Regions from separate parts of the Streptomyces sp. NPDC001985 genome, predicted to be linked through region 1. Evidence: riboswitches for the same ligand, from Rfam matches in the RefSeq annotation. Region 1 holds a riboswitch; each other region holds the start of a gene.
The links. Region 1 has a riboswitch for cyclic di-AMP ahead of ABT122_RS01280 (M23 family metallopeptidase). Riboswitches for the same ligand answer to the same signal wherever they lie in the genome.
Positions count from the first base shown of each region.

Region 2: it holds a riboswitch for cyclic di-AMP, as region 1 does, so the genes downstream of both, ABT122_RS26285 (M23 family metallopeptidase) here and ABT122_RS01280 (M23 family metallopeptidase) in region 1, are expected to answer to the same signal.
Region 3: it holds a riboswitch for cyclic di-AMP, as region 1 does, so the genes downstream of both, ABT122_RS14450 (M23 family metallopeptidase) here and ABT122_RS01280 (M23 family metallopeptidase) in region 1, are expected to answer to the same signal.

Region 1 covers NZ_JBEOYB010000002.1:105,413-110,661, reverse strand. Annotated here, with positions in the region: gene ABT122_RS01290 (M16 family metallopeptidase) at 1-832, shown strand, start outside; gene ABT122_RS01285 (M16 family metallopeptidase) at 859-2,226, shown strand; cyclic di-AMP (ydaO/yuaA leader) riboswitch at 2,436-2,596, shown strand; gene ABT122_RS01280 (M23 family metallopeptidase) at 2,610-3,383, shown strand; gene ABT122_RS01275 (GntR family transcriptional regulator) at 3,676-4,353, shown strand; gene ABT122_RS01270 (HPr family phosphocarrier protein) at 4,865-5,146, opposite strand.
Region 2 covers NZ_JBEOYB010000068.1:29,162-34,410, forward strand. Annotated here, with positions in the region: gene ABT122_RS26280 (alpha-galactosidase) at 27-2,120, shown strand; cyclic di-AMP (ydaO/yuaA leader) riboswitch at 2,427-2,579, shown strand; gene ABT122_RS26285 (M23 family metallopeptidase) at 2,584-3,567, shown strand; gene ABT122_RS26290 (SGNH/GDSL hydrolase family protein) at 3,739-4,530, shown strand; gene ABT122_RS26295 (TetR/AcrR family transcriptional regulator) at 4,577-5,197, opposite strand; gene ABT122_RS26300 (Glu/Leu/Phe/Val dehydrogenase dimerization domain-containing protein) at 5,237-5,249, opposite strand, start outside.
Region 3 covers NZ_JBEOYB010000027.1:17,366-22,614, forward strand. Annotated here, with positions in the region: gene ABT122_RS14445 (PrsW family intramembrane metalloprotease) at 1-1,205, shown strand, start outside; gene ABT122_RS14450 (M23 family metallopeptidase) at 1,301-2,377, opposite strand; cyclic di-AMP (ydaO/yuaA leader) riboswitch at 2,389-2,545, opposite strand; gene ABT122_RS14455 (PP2C family protein-serine/threonine phosphatase) at 2,769-3,992, opposite strand; tRNA gene ABT122_RS14460 (tRNA-Met) at 4,189-4,262, opposite strand; gene ABT122_RS14465 (MerR family transcriptional regulator) at 4,458-5,204, opposite strand.

The DNA.
Region 1 (5,249 bases):
CGATCTGGACGCGGCGACCCTCGACGACGCCCGCGCCTTCTTCCGTACGTACTACGCGCCGAACAACGCCGTGCTCTCCGTTGTCGGGGACATCGACCCGGAGCGGACCCTCGCCTGGATCGAGAAGTACTTCGGTTCGATCCCCTCCCACGACGGCAAGCAGCCCCCGCGCGACGGCTCCCTCCCGGAGAACATCGGCGAGCAGCTGCGCGAGGTCGTGGAGGAGGACGTCCCGGCGCGGGCGCTGATGGCCGCCTACCGGCTCCCGCACGACGGCACCCGCGAGTGCGACGCCGTCGATCTGGCGCTCACGGTGCTCGGCGGCGGCGAGTCCTCCCGGCTGCACAACCGGCTGGTCCGCAGGGACCGCACCGCCGTCGCGGCCGGCTTCGGGCTGCTGCGGCTCGCCGGGGCCCCCTCGCTGGGCTGGCTGGACGTGAAGACCTCCGGCGGCGTCGAGGTCCCGCAGATCGAGACCGCCGTCGACGAGGAGCTGGCCCGGTTCGCCGATGAGGGCCCGACCCCCGAGGAGATGGAGCGCGCCCAGGCCCAGCTGGAGCGCGAGTGGCTGGACCGCCTCTCCACCGTCGCGGGCCGCGCCGACGAACTCTGCCGGTACGCGGTGCTCTTCGGGGACCCGCAGCTGGCGCTGACCGCCGTCGACCGGGTCCTCGACATCACCGCCGACGAGGTGCGCGCGGTCGCCGCGGCCCGGCTGCGCCCCGACAACCGGGCGGTGCTGGTGTACGAGCCGGTGGCCGCCGACGCCGATGCCGACGACCCGTCCGACACGACCGAGCAGAGCGACGACGAAGAAGGGGCGCGCCAGTGACCGACGCCGCCGAGCCGCTGACCACCATGGAGTTCCACCCGCAGCCGCAGGCCGGGGAGGCCAGGCCCTGGGCGTTCCCCGCCCCCGACCGCGGCACCCTGGACAACGGCCTGACCGTGCTGCGCTGTCACCGCCCCGGACAGCAGGTCGTGGCGGTCGAGGTCTCCCTCGACGCGCCGCTCGACGCCGAGCCCGAGGGCCTCGACGGCATTGCCACGATCATGGCGCGGGCGCTCTCGGAGGGCACCGACAAGCGCTCCGCCGAGGAGTTCGCCGCCGAGCTGGAGCGGTGCGGCGCCACGCTCGACGCACACGCCGACCACCCCGGTGTCCGGGTCTCGCTGGAGGTCCCGGTCTCCCGGCTGCCCAAGGCGCTCGGGCTGGTGGCCGAGGCCCTGCGGGCCCCCGCGTTCCTCGACACCGAGATCGAGCGGCTGGTGCGCAACCGGCTGGACGAGATCCCGCACGAGACGGCCAACCCGGGCCGCCGGGCCGCCAAGGAGCTGTACCGGCAGCTCTTCCCGGAGTCCCTGCGGATGTCCCGTCCGCGCCAGGGCACCGAGGAGACCGTCGCCCGGATCGACGCGGCGGCCGTGCGCGCCTTCTACGAGGCGCATGTCCGCCCCGCCACCGCCACCGCGGTGATCGTCGGCGATCTCGCCGAGGTCGATGTCGACGCCGTGCTCGCCGAGACCCTCGGCGAGTGGACGGGCGACACCGCGGACCTGCGCCCCGTGCCGGCGGTCACCGCCGACGACACCGGCCGGGTGGTCGTCGTGGACCGCCCCGGCGCGGTCCAGACCCAGGTGCTGATCGGACGGGTCGGCGCGGACCGCCACGACCGGGTCTGGCCCGCCCAGGTGCTCGGCACCTACTGCCTCGGCGGCACGCTGACCTCCCGGCTCGACCGGGTGCTCCGCGAGGAGAAGGGCTACACCTACGGTGTGCGCGCCTTCGGCCAGGTGCTGCGCTCCGCCCCGGACGGCTCGGGCGTCTCCCTGCTCGCCATCAGCGGCTCGGTGGACACCCCCAACACCGGCCCGGCCCTCGACGATCTGTGGAAGGTGCTGCGGACCCTGGCGGCCGGCGGGCTCACCGACGCCGAGCGGGATGTGGCGGTGCAGAACCTGGTGGGCGTCGCCCCGCTGAAGTACGAGATGGCCGCCTCCGTCGCGGGCACGCTGGCCGACCAGGTCGAGCAGCACCTCCCCGACGACTACCAGGCCCAGCTCTACGTCCGGCTGGCCGAGACCGGCACGGTGGAGGCGACGGTCGCGGTGGTCAACGCCTTCCCGCAGGACCGGCTGGTCACGGTCCTGGTGGGGGACGCCGCGCAGATCGCGGAGCCCGTCAAGGCCCTCGGTATCGGTGAAGTGACCGTCGTCACCGGCTGATCGGGACGGATGAGGGAACCCCGGCGGCCACGGGTGCCGGGGTTCCCTCATCTGGCTGCCATATGTCCCTTTTGATCGTTTGTCATGGGGAAGATGCCTTTCTGGGCTGTGGCATGTGCAACAAAAGCAGCTCTTTGTTTGGCGGAGGGAAGATCCCGCGCTTAGCGTCGGTCCGGCTGTTCGCCCGCACGACGCCGCACCCGTGGCACGGGCAGCCATCGCCGAATCCCCCAGGGCGCGAGTCCGGGGAACCGGGGACCCACCGTCCCAGGGGTGAATCGAGCGCCTTCGCCGCCATGCGGAGGGGCCCGTAGGAGACCTTCCTGCTCCGAACCCGTCAGCTAACCCGGTAGGCGAGAAGGAAGGAAAGGACCAGCCTCTCCATGGCGTTGACCCGCCCCACCGGGAAACACCGTGCGCCTGGCCGGATGACGCGCAGAAGCGCGAGCATCGCCGGTGTCGCCACCCTCGCCACCACCGGAGTCTGCGGAACCCTCGCCGCCCCGGCCCACGCCGCCGGATCGGGCGCGCCGTCCCTGGAGGACACCGGATCGCTGATGATCATCAGCGCCGACGCCGACGCGGACTCCCTCGCCGACGAGGTCGCCGACCAGGCGGCCACCCAGAAGTCCGCGGCCGTCGCCCGGGTCCAGGCCGCCGAGGAGGCCCAGCGCAGGGCCGACGAGCGGGCCCGTGAGGCCCGTGCGGCCGAGGAGCGCGCCGCCCGTGAGGCAGAGCGCCGCCGGCTCAACACCTTCCAGTCCCCCGTCGCCGGTTCCCATGTCTCCACCGGCTACCGCGCCGGCGGCTCCCTCTGGTCCTCCGGCAGCCACTCCGGCATCGACTTCCACGCCCCCCACGGCACCCCCGTGATGTCGGTCGGCATGGGCACGGTCGTGGAGGCGGGCTGGGGCGGCGCCTATGGCAACAACGTCGTCATCAGGATGAACGACGGCTCCTACACCCAGTACGGCCATCTGGCGTCCATCGGTGTCACGGCGGGCCAGAGCGTCGTGGCGGGCCAGCAGATCGGCCTCGCGGGCTCCACGGGCAACTCCACCGGGCCCCACCTCCACTTCGAGGCCAGAGGCGGCGCCGACTACGGCTCCGACATCGACCCGGTCGCCTATCTGCGCGCCCACGGAGTCTCCCTCTGACACCACCGCGCCGGGCCCGGCGGCGTCCCGTCGGACGCCCGGCGCCCCCGGAGCGCGGCCGGCCCGCACCGTCATCCCACCGAAGGCCCCGGCGGCAGCGCGCCGGGGCCTTCGGCGTGCCGCCGCCCGGTCCGGGGCTGCGGCCGGGTGGCGGCCGGGGTGGCGGCCGGAAGGAATCCCCGGCCGTCGAGAGGCCATCGGAAAACGGGGGCCGCTGCAATAGAGTCGCCGAACAGACGTCAGACCGGCTGCGTTCCACGCGGAGTGAGCGGATGAAGGCGGAGGTTCGGTGATGCGCGTTCCCGCGCACTCGGTAGGCACGGCGCTCCGCGACGACATCGTCTCCGGGGTGTTCCCGCGCGGCGGCCGGCTCGCGGAGGAGCAGCTCGCCCGCCGCTACGGAGTCTCCCGCATCCCGGTGCGCGAGGCCCTGCGCACCCTGGAGTCCGAGGGCTTTGTCGTCATCCGCAGACACGCCGGTGCCCAGGTCGCCGAGCCCACCGAGCAGGAGGCCGCCGATCTGCTGGAGGTCAGGGCGCTGCTGGAGCCGCTGGGCGCGGCCCGCGCCGCCCGGCGGCGCACCGAGGCACACCTCAAGGTGCTGCGCGGCCTGGTCCGCCTCGGCCAGGAGCGGGCCCGCCGGGGGCAGAGCCAGGACCTGCGGGCCCTCGCCGGCTGGTTCCACGAGACCCTGGCCGGGGCCTCCGGGAGCCCGGGGCTGATCGCGCTGCTCACCCAGCTCCGGCACAAGATCGCCTGGATGTACGCGGTGCAGCCGCCGGCCGAGCCCGCGGCGTCCTGGGCCGAGTACGGGGCGATCGTGGACGCGGTGGCGCGCGGGGACGCGGAGCGGGCGCGGGCGCTCACCGCGCTGCACGCCGAGCGCACCGCCGGGGCGCACCGGCTGCGGAGCGCGGAACCGGCTCGCCCGGCGCACCGATCCGTGACGACGGCGCGCGTCCGGAACTAGGGACTGAGTGGGGCTGGGTCCGGTGCCGTGCGGCGCGAGGCGGAGGATGGGGTCACTGCGGGGCGGGCAGGGGTGACGGACGACACCGCGGCGAGGTGCGGTGCCGGGGCGCGCGAGCCCAGCGAGATCCACACGACATACCCCGGCGGAGGGGTGCGACGGCCCGTCACGGCTCTCCGGCGGGCCGCTCAGGGAACGCCGTGCCCGGTGCTCCCGGATTCGGCGGGCGGGGTGCCCTCCCGGCGCCCGGCTGTGCGACGGTGCGGTGGTGTGCCCGGATTCCGTGCCGTGCGGGCCGGACTCCTGCCGGGTGGTCATCCGGACATGCGGTCCCGGGGCCCGGTGTCCGGTGTTCAGTGCCCGGTGTTCGTCCGGGTGTACGGCTCGGAAGCCGGCCGCGTCGGCCGAGACGGTCGTGGGCCGCGCATCCGGCAAGGCGCGGGGCCGGGAACGGCGATGGCCGGGGAGTCCCCGTCGGGGGTTCCCCGGCCACACTGCCCGCGCTATCGGGTCAGACCGTCTCCGGAAGCTCTTCCAGCCCCTCGGCCACCAGCTTGGCCAGCCGGTCCAGGGCGGCTTCCGCGCCCTCCGCGTCGGACGCGAGCACGATCTCCTCGCCGCCCTGGGCGCCCAGGCCCAGCACCGCGAGCATGGAGGCGGCGTTGACCGCGTTGCCGTCGGCCTTGGCGATCGTGACCGGGACGCCGGAAGCCGATGCGGCCCGGACGAAGATGGAGGCGGGTCGGGCGTGAAGGCCCTCGGCCCAGCCGACATGGACGCGGCGCTCAGCCATGGTGTTGCCCTTCAATGAAATCGGTTGTCTAGACCAGTGTGCCATGGTATGAAGATCGACTGCCGCAGGTCCCGGAACGGCGGGCCACCCGGCCCCGGCACCC
Region 2 (5,249 bases), on a different contig from region 1:
GGATCTGTTGCAATCCGGGGGTCGGGATGATCGAAAGTGTCGGCAGGGGCCGTGTCTGGGTGCTCTCCGGGGCGTCGAGCAGCTATGCGTTTCGGCTGTCGGACGACGACGCGCTGCTCCACCTCCACTGGGGCCCCCGGATCACCGGCGCGGACGCCGAGGCGCTCGCCGCCGAGGCCCCACCGCCCCACCGCCCCTTCGAATCCCCGCTCGACGGCCATGAGGAGTACCCGGTCGAGGGCGGCCCCCGCTTCGTCCGCCCCGCGCTCAGCGTCCGCACCCCCGAGGTGCGCGGCACCGAGTGGGCCTTCGCCGGCGCCACGGTGGACGGCGACGAACTGCGGCTGCGCTTCACCGACCCCGTGCACGGCCTCGGACTCACCCTGCACCACCGGATGCGCGACGACAGCGATGTCGTCGAGCGCTGGACCACCGCCGCGCACGAGGGCACGGGACCCGCCCTGGAGCTGCTCCGCGCCGACGCCGCCACCTGGACCCTGCCCCCGCGCGACACCTGGCGGCTGAGCCAGCTCCACGGCCGCTGGGCGGCCGAGTCCCGGCTGGTGCGCTCCCCGCTGACGTACGGCGAGCACATCATCGGGAGCCGCCGGGGCCACACCGGACACCAGCATCTGCCCTGGGTCGCCCTGGACGCCGGCGGCGCGGCGACCGAGGAGCACGGCGAGGTGTACGGCTGTGCGCTCGGCTGGTCCGGCTCCTGGCGGATCGCCGTCCACCGGCTGCCCGACGGACTGGTCCAGATCACCGGGGGCGCGGGCCACGACGACTCCGGACTGGTGCGGCTCGCCCCCGGCGAGTCCTATGTCTCGCCCGTCTTCGCCGGGCTCTGGAGCCGGGAGGGCTTCGGCGGGGCCAGCAGGGCCTGGCACCGCTGGCAGCTCGCCCGGGTGATCCCGGACGCGGCGGCCGAGCGGCCCGTCCTCTACAACTCCTGGGAGGCCACCGGCTTCGACATCTCCGAGCCGCAGCAGCGCGCCCTCGCCCGGCGGGCCGCCGCCCTCGGGGTCGAGCTCTTCGTGGTCGACGACGCCTGGTTCGGGCGGCGCACCAGCGACCGCGCCGGGCTCGGCGACTGGACCCCCAACCCCGACCGCTTCCCCGGCGGTCTCAAGCCGCTCGCCGACGAGGTGCGCGCGCGGGGGATGCGCTTCGGGATCTGGGTCGAGCCGGAGATGGTCAACCCCGACAGCGATCTCCACCGCGCCCACCCCGACTGGGTGCAGCACCGGCCCGGCCGGACCCGTACCGAGTACCGCCATCAGCTCGTCCTCAATGTCGCCCGCCGCGATGTCCGGGAGCATCTGTGGGAGCGGCTGCACGCGCTGCTCGACAGCGCGCCGATCGACTACGTGAAGTGGGACTTCAACCGCTGCTTCACCGACCCCGGCTGGCCGGGCGACCCCTATCCGCAGCGGCTGTGGGTGGAGCACGTCCAGGGGCTGTACGGACTCCTGGACCGGCTGCGGGCCGCCCACCCCGGGGTGGACTTCGAGTCCTGCTCGGGCGGCGGCGGCCGGATCGACCTCGGGATTCTCTCCCGTACGGATCAGGTGTGGACCTCCGACAACACCGATCCGCTGGACCGGCTCGCCATCCAGCACGGCCTGAGCCAGCTCCATCCGGCGCGGGTGATGGCCGCCTGGGTCACCGACAGTCCGAACACCCAGCTCAACGGCCGGCGCAGCTCGCTCCGCTTCCGCTTCGTCAGTGCCATGGCCGGGGTGCTGGGCATCGGCGGCGACCTCACCGAGTGGAGCGAGGAGGAACTCGCCGAGGCGCGCGGCTGGATCGCTCTCTACAAGGAGATACGGCCACTGGTGCAGCACGGCGACCTCCACCGGCTCCGCCCGCCCGGCGGCGGACTGAGCGCGGTGCAGTATCTGCGCGGCGACGAGACCGCCGTCCTCGCCTGGCTCCCGTCGCAGCACTACGGCGAACGGCCGCCGAGGCTCCGGCTGCGCGGCCTCGATCCGGCCGGCCGGTACGAGTGCCGGGACACCGGCGCCGTGCACCGGGGGGCGGTGCTGCTGCACCACGGGCTGCACACCGGGCTCTCGGGTGACCTCGACGCCGCGGTCTTCCGGCTCCACCGTCTCTAATCAGCACATCTGGGTCGTTATGGCCCATTTAGCTGTTTCGCCATAACCTGCCCCGGCTGCGGCGGAGATGGGGTGCGGTCGGTGAGCAGGATCATAGTGGTGACGGTCCGTGCCGGTGCGGCGGAGGACAACGCCGACGCCGGGGCGGGAGTTGGGGGAGCGCGCTCCACGCAGGGTGACCGGAATCCCCGGGAGCGGGGCCGCAGGACCCCCGGCCGTGAAGCGGAGCAGCTTGTTCCGGTCCGCTCGGCTCATCTACGGTCACGGCCATCCGGGCGGACCGCCTAATCCTGCCGCCGGCCGGACTCCCATCGGACGTCGATTCGTGGCAGGAGCGGGGGACCCAGGCAGTACGCCGTTCCGGCTCGCCGGACGGCTCGGGGTGAAGCCGCGCAGAGCGCGGCCGGGCATCTCCAGCCCGAACCCGACAGCTCACCTCGCAGGCGCCGGAGAGGAATGCGCCATGCCCGCAAAGGGTAAGCACCGCCGCCCCAGGAACAACCCGCTCACCCGTGGTTTCGTCGCCGCCGGCACCGGCGGGGCCGCCTTGGCCCTCCCGCTGATGGGGGCGACCGGCGCCCACGCGGCCGAGCGGTCGGCCCCGGCCGCCGCCCCCGCCGTGGCCCCGGTGAAGGCCGCCCAGGCCCAGACCCAGACCCAGGCTCAGGCCCCGGCGGCCCCCGCCTCCGCCACGTACCGCGTCGTCGCCGGCGACCATCTGACCGCGATCGCCGACGAGCACCGGGTCGACGGCGGCTGGCAGGGGCTGTACGAGAAGAACCGCGACACCATCGGCGACGATCCCTCGATGATCCACCCGGGTCTCGAACTCGCCATCGGCGGCGCGTCCGAGGCGCGCGCCGACCGCTCCGGAGGCCGGGAGTCCGGCCCGGCCGCCGCCCCGGAGAAGACCCCGGGCACCGGCTCCGGCGGCAAGGGCCCGGCCGGTGCCGCGGCCCCCCAGCCGGAGCCGGAGCCCGCCCCCGCCGCCGAGCAGCCGGCCCCGGAGCAGCCCGCCGGGGAGGCCCAGGGCTCCTCCTCCGGCTACACCAGCCCGGTCGCGTCCGGCGGTGTCACCACCTCCTACCGCGCGACCGGCTCGATGTGGTCCAGCGGCTACCACACCGGTGTCGACTTCGCGGCGCCCACCGGCACCTCCGTCCGCTCCGTCGGTCCGGGCACCGTCGTCTCCGCCGGCTGGAGCGGCGCGTACGGCAACGAGGTCATCGTCCAGCACACCGACGGCACCTACGGGCAGTACGCCCACCTCTCCTCCCTCTCCGTCTCCGCGGGGCAGAGCGTGAGCGGCGGCACCCAGCTCGGCCTCTCGGGCTCCACCGGCAACTCCAGCGGCCCGCACCTGCACTTCGAGATCCGCACCACCGCCTCCTACGGCTCGGACATCGACCCGGTGGCGTATCTCCGCCAGCACGGCGTCTCCCTCTGAGGCGAACGGCAAACCGCCCAGAACGCTCGAATCCCCCCGTACCGCCCGACGGTGCGGGGGGATTCGGCGCTATTCCCCACCGCGTGATATTCCCCGGTGGTAAAGATCACCCGCCGTCAACCCCTCCTTACGGTCGCGTAGGTCACATCCACGGGTTCAAGATGAGTTCTTGTGGCAGACGATTCGAGCACAGACAACCAGGGCGGAATCGGGTCGTACGCGGCTATCGGTGACAGCTTCACCGAGGGAGTCGGAGACCCCGGACCGGACGGGTCCTTCGTCGGCTGGGCGGACCGCTTCGCGGTGCTGCTCGCCGACCGCAGGCCCGAACACACCTTTCGCTACGCCAACCTGGCGGTACGCGGCCGTCTCCTCGACCAGATCGTCGCGGAGCAGGTGCCGAGGGCCAGACAACTCGCCCCGGACCTGGTGTCGTTCTGCGCCGGGGGCAATGACATCATCCGGCCGGGCAGCGACCCGGACGACGTGGCCGAGCGCTTCGAGCGCGCGGTCGCCGACCTCACCGGCGCCGTCGGCACCGTGATGGTGACCACCGGCTTCGACACCCGTGACGTACCCGTGCTGCGCCATCTGCGCGGCAAGGTCGCCACCTACACCGCGCACGTGCGGTCCATCGCCGACCGCTACGGCTGTCCGGTGCTCGACCTGTGGTCCCTCAGGTCGGTGCAGGACCGGCGGGCCTGGGACAGCGACCGGCTGCACCTCTCCCCGGAGGGGCACACGAGGGTCGCCCTGCGCGCCGGGCAGGTGCTGGGGCTCCCGGTGCCCGCCGACCCCGACCAGGCCTGGCCGGTGCTCCCGCCGAGGGGCACCCTGGAAGTGCGGCGCGACGACATCCAGTGGGCGCGCGAGTACCTGGTGCCCTGGATCGGGCGCAGACTGCGCGGTGTCAGCTCCGGCGACCACGTGGCGGCGAAGCGGCCGGATCTGCTCCCGCTCTGACCCGCTGCCGCCGCTCCGGCCCGGCCGGGAGCCGCCATCCGCGGGTTCAGCGGATGGCGGCGGTCAGCGCCTCGCGGTCGAGCCCCAGTTCCCGGGCGAGCGCCTCATCGGTCCACTCCAGCATCGCGGCGCGGGAGAGCGAACCGGCGTACGAGGTCATCTGCACGGCCAGCCCGTCGAGGAAGGCGGTGAGCCGCCAGGCCGCCGACGCGGGATCGGGGCAGGGGAACTCACCTGCGGCGGCACCCTCGGTGATCACCTCGGTCAGAGCCGCCTTCCACTGCTGGTCGAGATCGCGGGCGACCTCCCGCAGCGCGGGCTCGCGCAGGGCGACCGCCCAGCCCTCGATCCACAGCCGCCAGCCCTTGGCCGTGCCCGTCGGCGCGTACCAGCGGACCGCGGCGCGGAGCCTGCGCACCGCGGTGGTGCGGCGGCCCAGCAGTTTGCGCAGATGGGCGAGGTCCGCGTCGGCGGCATGGGTGAAGGCCGCCGCGACCAGCTTCTCCTTGGTCGAGAAGTGGTACAGGACCAGCGCGTTGCTCACTCCCAGCGCCGCGGCCACATCGGCGATCCGCAGCGCCGCCACCCCGCGCCGCTCGATCTGCTCCACGGCCGCGCCGAGAAGTTCCGCACGCCGCTCCGCCACGCTCAACCGGACTCTTGCCACTCCGTCACCCTACACAGCGGATCTTCGCGGGGGACAGGTTCACGGCGGCCCG
Region 3 (5,249 bases), on a different contig from region 1:
GGCAGAGCAAGGCGCTCCGGGCCGGTCTCCCGATCACCGTGCTGGCCCTGTGCGCCCTGGTGATCCTCGCGCTGGTCCGGGACGAGACCGGCACCCAGGGCTTCCTCGTCGGCCTGGGGCTGGCCACCCTCCCCGTACCGCTGCTCGCCGCCGCCTTCCGCTGGCTGGACCGGGTCGAACCGGGCCCCTGGCGGAATCTGATCTTCGCCTTCGCCTGGGGCGCCTTCGCCGCCGCCCTGGTCGCGATCCTCGCGAACTCCTTCGCGATCCGCTGGATCGCCACCGCCACCGCCGACCCCACCAGCGCGGACACCCTGGGCGCCACGGTGATCGCGCCCATTGTCGAGGAGAGCGCGAAGGCCGTGGCCATCGCGCTGATCTTCTTCTTCCGCCGCCGGGAGTTCACCGGAATCGTGGACGGCGTGGTGATCGCCGGCTTCACCGCCACCGGTTTCGCCTTCACCGAGAACATCCTCTACCTCGGCACGGCGTTCGGTGAGGACCGGGAGCTGGGCCAGTCGGGCCTGGAGTCGGTGACCGCCGCGACCTTCTTCGTCCGTATCGTCATGTCGCCGTTCGCCCACCCCCTCTTCACCGTGCTGACCGGCATCGGCTTCGGGGCCGCCGCCCTGGCCGCCCGCCACCGCCGGTTCCGCAGGACCGCGCTGCCGCTGCTCGGGCTGCTGCTGTCGATGGCCGTGCACGCGCTGTGGAACGGCTCGGCGTCGTATCTCGGCCCCTGGGGCTTCTACGCGGTGTACGGGGCGTTCATGGTTCCCGCGTTCGCGCTGCTGACCTGGCTGGTGATCTGGACCCGGCAGCGGGAGCTGCGCACGATAGCGTCCGAACTGCCCGCCTACGCGGCGGCCGGCTGGCTCGCCCCGGCGGAGCCGCCGGCGCTGTCGTCGATGAAGGCCCGCGCCCTGGCCCGTGATGTGGCCCGGCGCACGGGAGGTCCGGCGGCGGCGCACACGGTGTCGGAGTACCAGCGGTTCGCCACCTCGCTGGCGTTTCTGCGCCACCGGGCCGGCCGGGGCGCGGCGGGCCCGGACTTCGTCGCCCGGGAGCAGGAGCTGCTCCACCACATGTGGCAGCGGAAGGACGCGGCGTCCCCGGCGCTGATCCACGCGGCGCGGGCGACCGGCCGGGTCCGGGTGCCGCCGCCGTACCGGGACTACGAGGGGTACAACCCGTACCGCCGCTGAGTCCGCCCGGGAAAGACCGGCAGCCCTGGCATGGGGGGTGGATGCCAGGGCTGCCGGGGTTCCGCGGCCGGTGAGGGGGACCCCTCAGGGAGCCGTCAGGGGTTGAGGTTCTTGCTGCGCAGCCAGGCCATCGGGTCCATGGCGGAACCGCCCGGGGTCATGACCTCCAGGTGGAGGTGGTCGCCGGAGGAGTTGCCGGTGGAGCCGACCCGGCCGATGGTCTCGCCGGTGGAGACCTGCTGGCCCGCGCCCACGGTCATCGAGGAGAGGTGCGCGTACGACACCTCGGTGCCGTCGGAGAGCTGCAGCACGATGCGGTAGCCGTACGAGCCGGACCAGCCGGCCGACTTGACGGTGCCGCCGCCCACGGCCTTGACCGGGGTGCCGGCCGGGGCCGCGAAGTCGAGGCCGGTGTGCTGGCCCGAGGACCACATGGAGCCGGACTGACCGTAGGTGGCGGTGATCGTGTACGAGGAGGTCGGCAGGGCGTAGCTGCCGGCGAGCTGCGCGGCGCGCTTGGCCTCGGCCTCGGCCGCCGCCTTCTCCTTGGCCTTCTGCTCGGCCCTCTCCTTGGCCTCGGCCTTGGCCTTCTCCTTGGCCTTCCGCTCCGCCTCGCGCTCGGCCTCGGCCTTGGCCTCGGCTTCCTTCTCCGCCTTCTCGGCCGCCGCGGCGGCCTTCTCGGCGGCGTCGCGCTCGGCGGCGGCCCGCGCTGCCTCGGCGGCACCGGCCTGCTGGTCCTCGGCCTGCTCCAGGATGCGGGAGCGCAGGGCCTCGGCCGCGGTGGGCTGGGCCTCCTGGGCGGCGAGGCCCATGGTCTCGTACTCGGCGGTCCGCTCGCGGTCCGCCTCGGCGCCGTCCGCGGCGTCCTCGGACATGAAAGCGCCGACGCCGGGAAGAGAGTCGACGTCGGGGAGGGATATCGCGATGGCGGGTTTGTTCTGCGCGGTGGCGATGCCACCGGCGCCGACGGCGGCGATCACACCGACACCGAGAACGGTGGAGCTGCGGGCGAATCCACCGCGCTGCTTCATCACACGGTGGCGGTGCCGGCCGCGCACCGGGCGGACGGTCTCCGCGGTGGGGTTCCACTCACCGACGGACCGCTCGGCCCCGTCCTCGCTGAAGACCGCAGTCGTGTAAGGCGATTCCGGGGCAGGCCTGTTTGACGCCACTGAGGCGTACTCCTTTCCTTCCTTATCGCCTACCGGGTTAGCTGACGGGTTCGGAGCAGGAAGGTCTCCTACGGGCAGCGCTCACCGCGAACTGAACGGTGGACGATGTCCGATTCACCCCAATGGGTGGTTCCCCGGTTCCCTTGCGGGATTCGGCGCACGCGCGCGGCGCCACCCTGACGGCGGCTGGGACGACCGCGCTGCGTTATCGAACGTTAATAGACACGCGGTCCGGATTCCAAGTTGTTCCGAGTGATCTTTAAACTCTTTGCCATGGACTTAACGGGACACAAGCAGCCGGATTCGGGCGACCTGAGCGGCAGTCAGCCTCCGCGCCGAAACTGACGGTATATCAATTGTTATCAGTCGTTGTCGGAGGGGTGACCTCTGATTACGCACCGTGGGAAGGGCGGCCCGACCGGTTCCCGCCATCGCCGGCGCCATCGCCGCCGCCGGACACCGGACCGGGTTCGGGACCGGGTTCGGGACCGGGTTCGGGACCGGGTTCGGGACCGGGTTCGGGGGCCGTCGCCGGGCTGGTCAGCGCGAGCAGGGCCATGTCGTCCGTGGCGCCCCCGCCCGTGTGCCGCCGCACATCGTCCAGTACCGCGTCCAGCAGCTCCCCCGGCCCCGTGAAGATCCGGCCCCGCAGGCGCGCGGCCGGGTCGTAGAACACCCCGTGCGCGTCACGCGCCTCGGAGACCCCGTCGGTGTAGAGGAGCAGCGTGGCGCCGGGCGGCAGCGGGTACTCGTCCGCCCGGTCCGGCCGGGGCTCCAGCTCGCCCATGGAGAGCGGGAGGGCGTGCTCGCGGGGTTCGAGCGGGCCGAGCCCCCCGTCCCCGTACAGCATCAGCGGGGCCGGGTGGCCCCGGTTCACCAGCCGTACGACGCCGCCGGAGCGCGGGATCTCGCCGAGGACGGCGGTGGTGAACGCCTCGACGGCGTCCAGCGTCTCGCGCCGGCCGGCCTCGCGGTTCAGCGCCCGCTCCAGCCGGCCGGTGACCCGCTCCAGCGATGTCTCCTGCTCGGCGGCCTCCCGGAAGGCGCCGATGGCGACAGCGACCGCCTCCACCGCGCCGAGCCCCTTGCCCCGGACATCGCCCAGCACCAGCCGTACGCCGTGCGGGGTGTCCTGGACGGCGAAGAGGTCGCCGCCGATGAAGGCGTCCGCGACGGCCGCCTCGTAGCGCGCGGCGACCCGGAACCCGCCGATCCGCTCGGCGGGGGTGGGCAGCACGGCCCGCATGGCGGTCTCGGCGACGACCCGCGCCGAGGCCAGCCGCTCGTTGCCGCGCCGGATGACCCGGTTGATGAGCAGCGCCAGACCGGAGACGGTGACGACGGTGACCAGCTCCGTGTACGTCGTGGGCTCGTCCAGCGTCTCCTTGTAGAAGTGGAGCCCGATCACCCCGGCGGTCGCCGCGAGCCCGGTCAGCAGGGTGGTGCGCCAGGAGAAGAAGGGTGCGGCGATCAGCGGGGCCGCCGCGAACATCGGCGCGGCGGTGAACCGCTGCGGGGTGGCGAGATCGAAGACGAAGCCGCCGACGATCATGAGCACGGGCAGCATCCGGACAAAGCGGCGCGCGCCGTATCCACTGAGCTGTTCCTGCGCCAAGGGTGCTCTCCCGACCGGTTCCGGCCCGCCGACGGCTGCGGACACGTCTCCCGCGCCCCTCCCAGGGTCGCGGCAACCGCGCGGGGAGGCGAGCCGCCGCCGTCCAACCGGGCGATACACCGGGCGGGGGCCGAGGACGCGCGCATACGACAATGGCCCGGCACTTCCTGAGAAGTGCCGGGCCACGGTCTTTCAGTAGCGGGGACAGGATTTGAACCTGCGACCTCTGGGTTATGAGCCCAGCGAGCTACCGAGCTGCTCCACCCCGCGTCGTTGAACACAACCTTACGCCATCCGGAGCGCGCTTCTCCCCACTTTCCCCCGGAGGCGCGGAGCGAGCCCTCATTTCCGGGGTGTTCCCGGCCTGCGGGGGCCGGATTTCCCGCCCCGACCCCCACCTAATGCACCGAATTCACCCTCTTCGCCACCCCCATCCGGCTGTCCCGCCGGGGAGGCGGCGGCCGGTCAGTCGGTCAGTTCCCGCTCGCCGAAAATCCTCATCGCGTCCCGGACAAAGGCAGCTGTCCCTTCCCCATGGCGCTCGTAGTGGGCCGCGAACCGCTCATCAGTGACGTACATCTCACCGAGTCCGATGAAATGGCACTTCGACGGGGCGTCCATCGCCGACAGCCATCCGTACTGGCGCCGGGTGATTGCCTGCGCCCGCTCGCCGCCGGGCTCCTCGCCGTCCGCCAGCGCCCGGGCGAAGTCCGCCGCGATGCCCTTCTGCTCCCGCAGATATCCCTGGCGCTCCGGCTCGCTCAGCGAGCGCCACCACTGGTCGCCGCGCTGATACGCCCGCCGGCCCCAGCGCTCGGTGACCTCCCGCTCGTACCGGGTGTGGTCGAAGCCGTCGAGCACGTCCTCCGCCATGAGCTGTTCCCCTCTCTCGGTCTTGTGCAGAGTGGTCCGCACCGAGGCGATCTGCCGCCCGATGCGCTCGCGCTCCTGTTCCAGGAGGCCCAGATGGGCCCGGAGCGCGGCGGCGGTGTCCCGCTGGCCCCGGAGCACCTCCGCGATGGCGGGCAGGCCGAGGCCCAGCTCGCGCAGGAGCAGAATCCGCTGGAGCCGCACCAGGGCATCGGGCCCGTAGTAGCGGTATCCGTTGGCACCGACCCTGCTGGGTTCGAGCAGCCCCATGTCGCCGTAGTGGCGCAGGGTGCGGCTGGTGGTCCCGGCGCGCCGGGCGATTTCCTGGATCGACCACTCCATGGCCCGAACGCTAGATCTTGACGTTGCGTCAAGGTCAAGCCGGAT